4 regions of the Pseudoduganella sp. GW821-FHT11H04 genome follow, and region 2 is predicted to be linked to each of the others. Evidence: predicted binding sites of a transcription regulator. Region 2 holds the regulator's gene; each other region holds the start of a gene.
What was found. Region 2 encodes sigma-54, which starts transcription at its own class of promoters, with help from an activator protein. Its sites were predicted from a motif close to TGGCANGNAANCTGCTTT; they were not measured.
Positions count from the first base shown of each region.

Region 1: a site for sigma-54 is predicted at 1,097-1,114, ahead of AC1RTP_RS22530 (EDSAP-1 family PEP-CTERM protein). Genes of this name have one in related genera too.
Region 3: a site for sigma-54 is predicted at 1,195-1,212, ahead of AC1RTP_RS09300 (PEP-CTERM sorting domain-containing protein). Genes of this name have one in related genera too.
Region 4: a site for sigma-54 is predicted at 1,015-1,032, ahead of AC1RTP_RS15280 (pilin). Genes of this name have one in related genera too.

Region 1 covers NZ_JBXARE010000012.1:130,556-132,754, forward strand. The annotation lists gene AC1RTP_RS22520 (FAD-binding oxidoreductase) at 1-276, opposite strand, end outside; gene AC1RTP_RS22525 (N-acyl amino acid synthase FeeM domain-containing protein) at 278-991, opposite strand; gene AC1RTP_RS22530 (EDSAP-1 family PEP-CTERM protein) at 1,164-2,096, shown strand; gene AC1RTP_RS22535 (XrtA system polysaccharide chain length determinant) at 2,199-2,199, shown strand, end outside.
Region 2 covers NZ_JBXARE010000010.1:88,781-90,979, forward strand. The annotation lists gene hpf (ribosome hibernation-promoting factor, HPF/YfiA family) at 29-388, opposite strand; gene AC1RTP_RS20570 (RNA polymerase factor sigma-54) at 461-1,957, opposite strand; gene lptB (LPS export ABC transporter ATP-binding protein) at 1,967-2,199, opposite strand, start outside.
Region 3 covers NZ_JBXARE010000003.1:478,482-480,680, reverse strand. The annotation lists gene AC1RTP_RS09305 (hypothetical protein) at 1-739, opposite strand, end outside; gene AC1RTP_RS09300 (PEP-CTERM sorting domain-containing protein) at 732-1,154, opposite strand; gene prsR (PEP-CTERM-box response regulator transcription factor) at 1,432-2,199, opposite strand, start outside.
Region 4 covers NZ_JBXARE010000006.1:104,199-106,397, reverse strand. The annotation lists gene sucD (succinate--CoA ligase subunit alpha) at 1-123, shown strand, start outside; gene AC1RTP_RS15285 (FHA domain-containing protein) at 187-888, shown strand; gene AC1RTP_RS15280 (pilin) at 1,079-1,567, shown strand; gene AC1RTP_RS15275 (pilin) at 1,827-2,199, shown strand, end outside.

The DNA.
Region 1 (2,199 bases), on a different contig from region 2:
GTCGACGATCACTTGACCTTCGCCGCTAGGGCAAGCATCGCCATAGCCCCAGTTCCGCCCGGTGCTGAGCGGATAAAGCGGAATGTCAAATTCTCCGGCGCCGCGTACGAGCGCCACCACTTCGCCATGGGAAAGGGGGCGCAGCACGGCGAGCGGAAGGACGGGATTAGCCGCAGTACTTGCCGCATAAGACGCCAACGCCCCTGCTTCGGTAAGCACGCGTGACGGTCCCAGCAACAAGCGCCAGGCCTGCAAGGCAGGATCGAGCCGGTCCATGTCAACTCCTCCCTTCGCGCAAGCGCAGCGTAATACCGGCCTCGTCTTGTGGCGAGAAGAAGAACGGGTAGAAGGAGCGCTCGTTGGGCCCAGCTTCCATGCGCCCGCCGTGCAGATGGATCTGCTCCTCCATATGCGCCAGGTCCAGCCGCAACAGCACCGCGGGCGCTCCAACCCGCGAGCAATGGCGTTCGGGCGCGGCTATATGGAAACCCAGCATGCGCTTGTAAAACATGACGTGGCGTGGATTGACTTCGATCACATAGTCGGTGCAGCCATGCAGGTTATGGGCATAGACATACGAAATGTGGATCAGGGCGGCAAACACACGCATATTGACGTCGCGGTCGATTGCCAGGCGCGCTGGTTCGCAGAGATGCCGTCCTTGCGCACGCCAGCCCGAGAGAATGTCGCCAAAGTTTTCATCGGCCGGCAGCCCAATGGCGGGATCATCCAGGCAAAGCGACATGGTTCCGACGGTCTCGCCCTGGCTGTCGGCAGCCAGTGTGATGCGGTTCGGTTCATGCGGTGCGTTGGGATCGATCTCGTAGCCGCGCCAGCCGTACATTTTCTGCAGCAGCACGCTGGCAGCCTCGCGCTGCCCGGCCGAATTGGCCAGGCGGATATTGAACTGTTGCTGGTCCAGCGCTTGCAATGCCTGCTCGCCGCTGGCGTTCTCTTCGATCAGCAGGGAAACAATGGTGTCGTCGTCCACAGTGCGTCCTCCTCTTGGAATATGGCTTGGACGCGCAGGATCGCGTAAGGTTCCGCCCGCGTCGGATTTCTTTTCACGGCCAATGCACACCGGGGCATAGCGACATGGCACGGATGCTGCTCAACAGAGCTTGCCGGCACACCCGCCGCATATCCTCAGGGAGATTCAAGCCATGACTACCTTCCGCAAGTCCCTCCTGGCAAGCGCCGCCGCAATCGTGGTCGGCATTGCCAGCGCGCCAGCCCAGGCATCCACCTTCGCTTCTGCGATCCTGGACATCAACAATTTCCGCCTGTTGCATTCTGGCGGCGGCGCCTACAGCACCGCCGACTTCACTATCCTGCAGGGCACCAACGACGCGCATGCAACCGCATCGCTCAATAATGTGTTCGCCAATGGCGCATCATCTCTCGGCATCCTGAGCGGTAGCACGCCGAACGTAGCGCACCAGTGCGTTGGCGCACCCTGCCCTGCCCTGGCCAACAACAACTTTGCGCCATTTGCCAGCCCGCCGCCGGTGCCAGGCACCTTCGGTTATGCCGACCAGGACTTGACCGGCGCCTCCATCATCATTAATGGCAATCCTGCAGGCGCACATGCCCGCACCCGCGCTGACGCTTCGACCGCCATGAACGCCATTGCCTCTGGCAATTGCGACGTCGGCACGTCAACCACCTTCAGCATCACGCTGGGCGCAGCGGACACCATGACGGTCGCGTTCGATGCAACGCCCTACACACAGGCTTATGTTTCGCTGGGTTCGGGCCCGAATGCCAACGCGAATGCACGCTTGTCGTGGTCGATCAATATCGTCAACCTGACCACTGGCGCCTCGGTCTTTACTTACGCGCCGGGAGAACTGAATGCACAAAGCGCCCTCAGCCGCACTGACGGCACGCCAGGCACTCTGACTTATGCACCTGCCACTGCGCCATTTTCGGCGACCACACCCTTGCTTGCAGCGGGCACGAGCTACCAGATCACGATCCAGCACAACACGCTGGCCAATGCGTTGCAACAGCAATTGCCGGAACCAGATTCGCTCGCTGTGCTGGCAGCTGGGATGTTGGCAATGTCGGTAGCATTGCGCCGCCGCAAATCCTGAGCATTTTTTGATAGGCCTCAAGCTTTGGACGGGTTCGTCAAGCAGGCCGGCAACCCGTCCCTATAATCGTAAAGACCGAGGCGTCACACCAGGGAGTGCGGCA
Region 2 (2,199 bases):
CCCTTTGGTGTGCTACACGGCCAGTCCTTTACATGGCGGTGGGTGGTGCTTCGTACGTATCCGGGAAATGCTTGATGGCCGCATGACTGTGGTTCTGCACACGGTCTTTGTATTTCATGACCTGGCGATCCAGTTTATCAATCAGGGTATCGATGGCGGCGTAGAGATCTTGCGACAGGCTTTCGACGTAAACAGTTTTGCCAGACATGCGCAGGTTGATTTCCGCTTTCTGACGTTTCTCTTTCTCGGTGAGGTTATCTACAGTCAGGATGACAGCAATATCGATTACTTGATCGAAATGGCGCTTGACTCGTTCCAGCTTGCTCTGCACGTACTCGCGAATGGCCGGGGTCACTTCGACATGATGTCCACTGATGGTGAGATTCATACACACTCCTAAAGATGATGTCGCTCTCGAGTTCGTGTACGCCGAAACGCACAGAGGAACCCATGCACTGCACTACAAAGATTTGCGGAGGCTTACCGGAGGGATTTTCAACGCTTCTCGATATTTGGCAACAGTCCGTCGCGCAATCACCATGCCTTGTTCTCCCAGCATGTCCGCAATCTTACTGTCGGATAAAGGATTTTTCGGGTCTTCTGCTCCTGTCAGTTGCACGATCAGTGCCCGTATCGCAGTCGATGAAGCTTCACCCCCAGCTTCGGTCGCGACGTGGCTACCAAAGAAATATTTCAACTCAAACATGCCATGCGGGGTGAGCATATATTTTTGAGTTGTTACGCGAGAAATAGTGCTCTCGTGTAGTCCCAGTGTATCAGCAATTTCACGCAACACAAGGGGCCTCATGGCGACCGCGCCATGGCTGAAAAAATTCTTTTGTCTTTCTACTATCGCTTCCGCGACGCGCAGGATGGTGTCGAAGCGCTGGCGCATATTCTTGATCAGCCACTTAGCTTCCTGCAGCTGGCCGTTCATCTGCGACTCGCTTTTGCCCTGCTTGAGCAGGTTGGCGTACAGCGCGTTCACACGCAGGCGCGGCACCACGTCGTTATTCAGCATGACCAGCCAGCCGCCGCGGCCCTTCTTCACGATCACGTCGGGCACGACGTAATCGGAATCGCCCGATGCGAACTCGGCGCCCGGGTGCGGGTTGCACTGGCGGATGACGCACTGCGCTTCGCGCAAATCTTCGTCGTCGCAGTCGAGGGCTTTTTTCAGTTTGGTGAACTCGCGCTGGGCGAACCATGCCAGGTGCTTCTCGACGATGACCAGCGCCATGCGGCGCGTCACCATCGGCACGCCTGGCATGCGCTTGATCTGCAGCGCCAGGCATTCGGAAGCATTGCGTGCGGCCACGCCGGCCGGGTCAAAGCTTTGCAACAGCACCAGGCTGCAGCGAAGGTCATCCAGTTCGATTTCCAGCTCGGGCGGCAGACGCTCGTGGATTTCTTCCAGCGGCTCTTCCAGGTAGCCATTGTCGTCCAGCGCGTCGATGATCATTTCCATCAGGGCGCGGTCGCGCGGCTCCTGTACGGTCACTCGCATCTGTTCCAGCAAGTGTTCGCGCAAGGTGCAGCCGGAAGCTTCCAGCTGCGGGCGGCTGTCTTCGTCGTCGGCAGATTTGCTGCCGGAGCTGGAACTCCAGTCCGTGTCGTCGCTGCCGTTGCCGCCCTCGCCTTCGCCGCCTTCATAGGCGTCGCCTTCGGAGGCTGCGGCCGGGGCTTCGCCACACTCGCCCGGCGCACTTTCCTGCGCTGGCGTGGCGGGGCCTTCGGTGCCATTGCCGCTACCCTGGCTGATGGCGCCATCGGCCAGCAGCCGCACAGAGTGGTCGAGCGGATCGTCAAGACGCTCCAGCATCGGATTGTCGCCGAGCAGCTGTTCCAACTCCTGGTGCAGCTCCAGCGTGGACAGCTGCAGCAGGCGGATGGATTGTTGCAGCTGCGGCGTCAGCGCCAGGTGTTGCGAGGTTCGCAGTTGCAGTGTTTGTTTCATGGCCTTCGCTTACATGCGGAAGTGTTCGCCGAGATAAACGCGGCGTACGGATTCATTGGCAATGATGTCGTCCGGGCGGCCCGAAGCCAGCACGGCGCCCTGGTTGATGATGTAGGCGCGGTCGCAAATGCCGAGGGTCTCCCGTACATTATGGTCGGTGATCAGAACGCCGATGTTGCGCTCCTTCAGGAAACGCACGATTCGTTGGATTTCGATCACGGCGATCGGGTCGACGCCGGCGA
Region 3 (2,199 bases), on a different contig from region 2:
CCACTTCGAGCAAGTCCGGCACTGGCGTCGGCATTTCGCTGCGGTTCAAGAACACGAACGGCACCTCGGCCTGGTTGGCGTAAGGAAAAGCACGGATGCTTCCCGTACCGGGCAACTGCGCCGATTGCGTCACGCTGGTCGCGACGTCGACTACGCACAGCGTTGACGCGCCATCAGGCGGATTGAAGTTGTTCGCCGATACCCCGATGTCGATCGTGCTGGCAAACAGCAAGGCCGCGTGATAGACCGAATTGGCCCATTCCGCTACGCAGGTGGAGTACTTGTCCGTGCCGCCGGTACTGAAGATTGCTTCGCCGGACACTGCGGCGCTATACCCTGCAGCGCTGATCCTGTCGGCCGCGCGGGCTCCGGTGTAGCCGGGCTTGCCTGCTGTCTCGCCATGCAATTCAGTGATGCCGTTCTGGTTGATGTAGCTCCAGTGCGCATCGGCCGACTTGTCGAGCAACAGGCTTTGCGCCAGCAAGCCGGAACCGATCTTGCCGCGCAAGGCATTGATGGCGTTGAACACGGAATAAGCGCCGCTGCCCACGGCATAAGTGGGCGTTGGCACCGACGTGACGATATTGCCCTCGACCGTGGGTGATGGCGTTGGTGTCGGCGCGGTGACGGGCGGATTGTTCGATGCAACCGGCGCCCCCCCCGACCCGCCGCCACCGCCTCCACAAGCCGCCAACAACAACGCCAATGCCAGTCCCGGGACTTGCCTGGACTTAAGCATGTGATTCCCCTCGGCGGCGCATGACCAGCATGCCAAGTCCTAGGCCGAGCAGTGCCAGGGTACCAGGCTCAGGAACTGCCGCCGCCGCTGCAGCGTCGGTGGCTGGCTGCGAGACTTCGATCACCGGCGCAGTACTGCCGGGCTCGGACGGCACGAACACCTCGATGATGGGCGTGATTTGGGCCGGCATGGGAACTACCACCGAGGACATGTCTTCCGTCGGGGTTGGCAGCACGGTTGGCATGTTGCCGAGACTACTGCCAGAGGAACTGCTGAAAACAGACGGCGGCATGCTGCTGTAACTCATGAAACTGAATTCAATACTGTTGATGGTGAGCGGTCCGGCAACCGCGTGAGCGCCTGCCAGAACGGAGCAGGCCAGCAGGCAAGGCTTAATCAGCGAGATAGCTTTCATTATGCGCTCCATGTAGTAAGTTAGGATCTACAAACACAAAGAAGCATCAAACATGCCTACTCGCTAAGTCATTGATTATGCTGACATCGCAAAACCTCAGCTAAGCCATGTGTTAAATTTTACGACAGTGAAGTTTGCAATTAGGAAAATTAACCTTTACCGAAGGCCGGCAAATGTCAAAAAAGGCGGGGCGAAGAGGTCTAGCCTGGGGCAGGAAAGCCAGGCAAAAAAGCGGACGAGGATGCAGGCGCAGCGGAACGCAGCGCCTGCCTTAGGATCAGGATGAAGCTTTGATGGCGTGGCGTTCCAGCAAGTCGTACAGGGTTGGGCGGGAGACACCCAAGAGTTCCGACGCTTTGACAATATTACCCTCGACGCGGGCCAGCGCGCGCACGATTGCGCGGTACTCCGCTTCGTCGCGCACCTGGCGCAGGTTGAACGGTTCCTCTTCCACCGGTGCACCGGACAAGCCCAGGTCGTCGGCCGTGATTGCCGGGCCGTCGGCCATGATGATGGCGCGCTTGATGCAGTTTTCCATTTCGCGCACATTGCCCGGCCAGTCATGGTGGGCGATTTGCGCCAGCGCGTCCGGGCTGAAATGCAGGTTGCCGCGGCCTTCCTGTGCGCAGAAGCGGTTCTTGAAGTGCTGCGCCAGCAGCACGGCATCGCCTTCGCGCTCGCGCAGCGGCGGGATGGTCAGCACGATTTCGGACAAACGGTAATACAAGTCTTCACGGAAGCGTCCCGCTTTCACCAGCTCCTTCAGGTTCTGGTGGGTCGCGCAAACGATGCGCACATCGACCGGGATTTCCTCATGGCCGCCGACGCGCTCGATCACGCGCTCCTGCAGGAAGCGCAGCAGCTTCGCTTGCAGCGGCATCGGAAGGTCGCCCACTTCATCGAGGAAGAAGGTGCCGCCGTTGGCTGCTTCCACCTTGCCCTTGGTCTGTTTTACCGCGCCGGTAAAGGCGCCCTTCTCGTAGCCAAATAGTTCCGATTCAAGCAAGGTCTCGGGAATCGCGGCGCAGTTGATCGCCATGAAGCG
Region 4 (2,199 bases), on a different contig from region 2:
GGCGCGCTGATCTCTGGCGGTGCTGATACTGCACAAGCCAAGCTGGAAATCATGGAAGCCTGCGGTATCAAGGTTACCAAGAACCCATCCGAAATGGCTCGCCTGCTGAAGGCAATGCTGTAATATTAGCCGTAAGCTAACGGGGAGCCTCGGCTCCCCGTTTTTGTTTCAACTGGAGATAACGATTTGGCAAAACTACTCGTCATGCGTGAAGGCGTCATCGAGCAAACGGTGCAGCTCACCAAGGAGCGCATGACCGTTGGCCGCCATAAGCATAACGATATTGTGCTGAATCACGCCGCAGTGAGCGGCGAGCACGCCATTGTCACCACCATCCTGGACGACTCCTTCCTGGAAGACCTCCAAAGCACCAACGGTACCTTTGTTAACGGCCACCGCATCGGTAAGCACTTCCTGCAGAATAAGGATGTGATCAAGATGGCCAAGTACCACCTCGAATTCGTCACGGACGGCATCCGCCCTTTGGCCGCAGCCGCCGCAACTGTCCCGGCCATGCCGGTGCCGCCGCAGCGCCCTCGGCCACCGCAGTCTGTACAAGCAGCCCAGCCTGCCCAAGCCGCACCGGCCACCCAGTTCGCCGCAATCGCACCGGCGGTGGAGTTGCCGCTTGGCCATATTGAAGTCCTCAACGGCACCAATGCCGGCAAAACCCTCAGCCTGACCAAGGCCGTCACCAGCCTCGGCCGCCCTGGTGTGCAGGTGGTGGTGATCGCTCGCGCCGCCGATGGCTATTCCGCCGCCCATGTGGAAGGCGACAAGTCTCCACTGCTGAACGGCGACCCAATGCCGCGCCAGCCACAGCGCCTGAAGACCGGCGACATCCTTGATCTCAGCGGAATTTTGATGGCTTTCCGCCTCCCAGCCTGACACTTATTGTCAGCCCCACCTTCGCAACTGATAATTTTCGTCACTTGCCGAGCAGAAATTGTCAGTCAAAATCAGAATTTTGCTTATAAATTAGGCAAAATGATGCTTTTTGCTTAATTATTAAGCTGGCATGCCAATTGCTCAATGGAATCTGCGAGACTTTAACAACCCTTGTTTTGGAAACTACAAAATGAAATCGATGAAGCAAATCAAGCAACAAGCGCAAGCTGGCTTTACCCTGATCGAACTGATGATCGTTGTGGCGATCATCGGTGTTCTGGCTGCTGTAGCAATCCCAGCCTACTCCGAGTACACCCTGAAGGCCAAAGCTGCCGCAGCGATCTCTGCTGCTGACTCCCTGAAAACCGCCATCGGAGTTTGCGTTCAGGAATCGGGTGGCGACTACAATAAGTGCGACATCGGCGACACCGCTGGCGGCTCCCCAGTGAAGCCATTCGCCAAGACCAAAGAAGTGTCGTCGATCACCTTCAACAAGACCTCCGGCGTCCTGACCCTGACCCTGACCGACCTGGGCAAGAACGTTGGTGCTGGCTCCACTATCACCATGGAGCCTACCGGCCTGGATGGTTCCAAAGCGAACGTAACCTGGAAGAACGCAACCACCGCGACCAACCCAGTGTTCATCACCGCTGTTGAGAAGAACAACCCAGCTACCTAATCTAATTAGAGTATCTGAAGGAAAAAAACCGGGCCGTTGGTCCGGTTTTTTTTTGCTAGTGACGAAAAAAGGCAGACGACGCACGTGTAAACTGACAAAAATGTAGAGGGCTTGACTAAAATCGTCATCTCAACCGGCCAAAAGTGACAATTTGCGACAATTTTGGGCCGTTTTTGTTGTCAAAAAAAGATGGCACGGCCGTTGCTCATATCCAGGTGTGGCACCAAATTCTTAGTCCCCTACCTGAAGGAGTAGCAAAATGAAATCGATGAAACAGATCAAGCAGCAAGCACAAGCCGGCTTCACCCTGATCGAACTGATGATCGTTGTGGCAATTATCGGTATTCTGGCAGCAGTTGCTATCCCTGCCTATTCGGAGTACACCCTGAAAGCCAAAGCTGCTGCAGCGATTTCCGCAGCTGATTCCATCAAAACCGCAATCGGTGTTTGCGTTCAGGAATCCGGCGGCGACTACAACAAGTGCGACATTGGTGATACCGCTGGTGGCAGCCCAGTCAAGCCATTCACCCCAACCAAAGAAGTTTCGGGTATTACCTTCGACAAGACCAGCGGTGTCCTGACCCTGACCCTGACCGACCTGGGCAAGAACGTAACTGCAGGTTCCAACATCA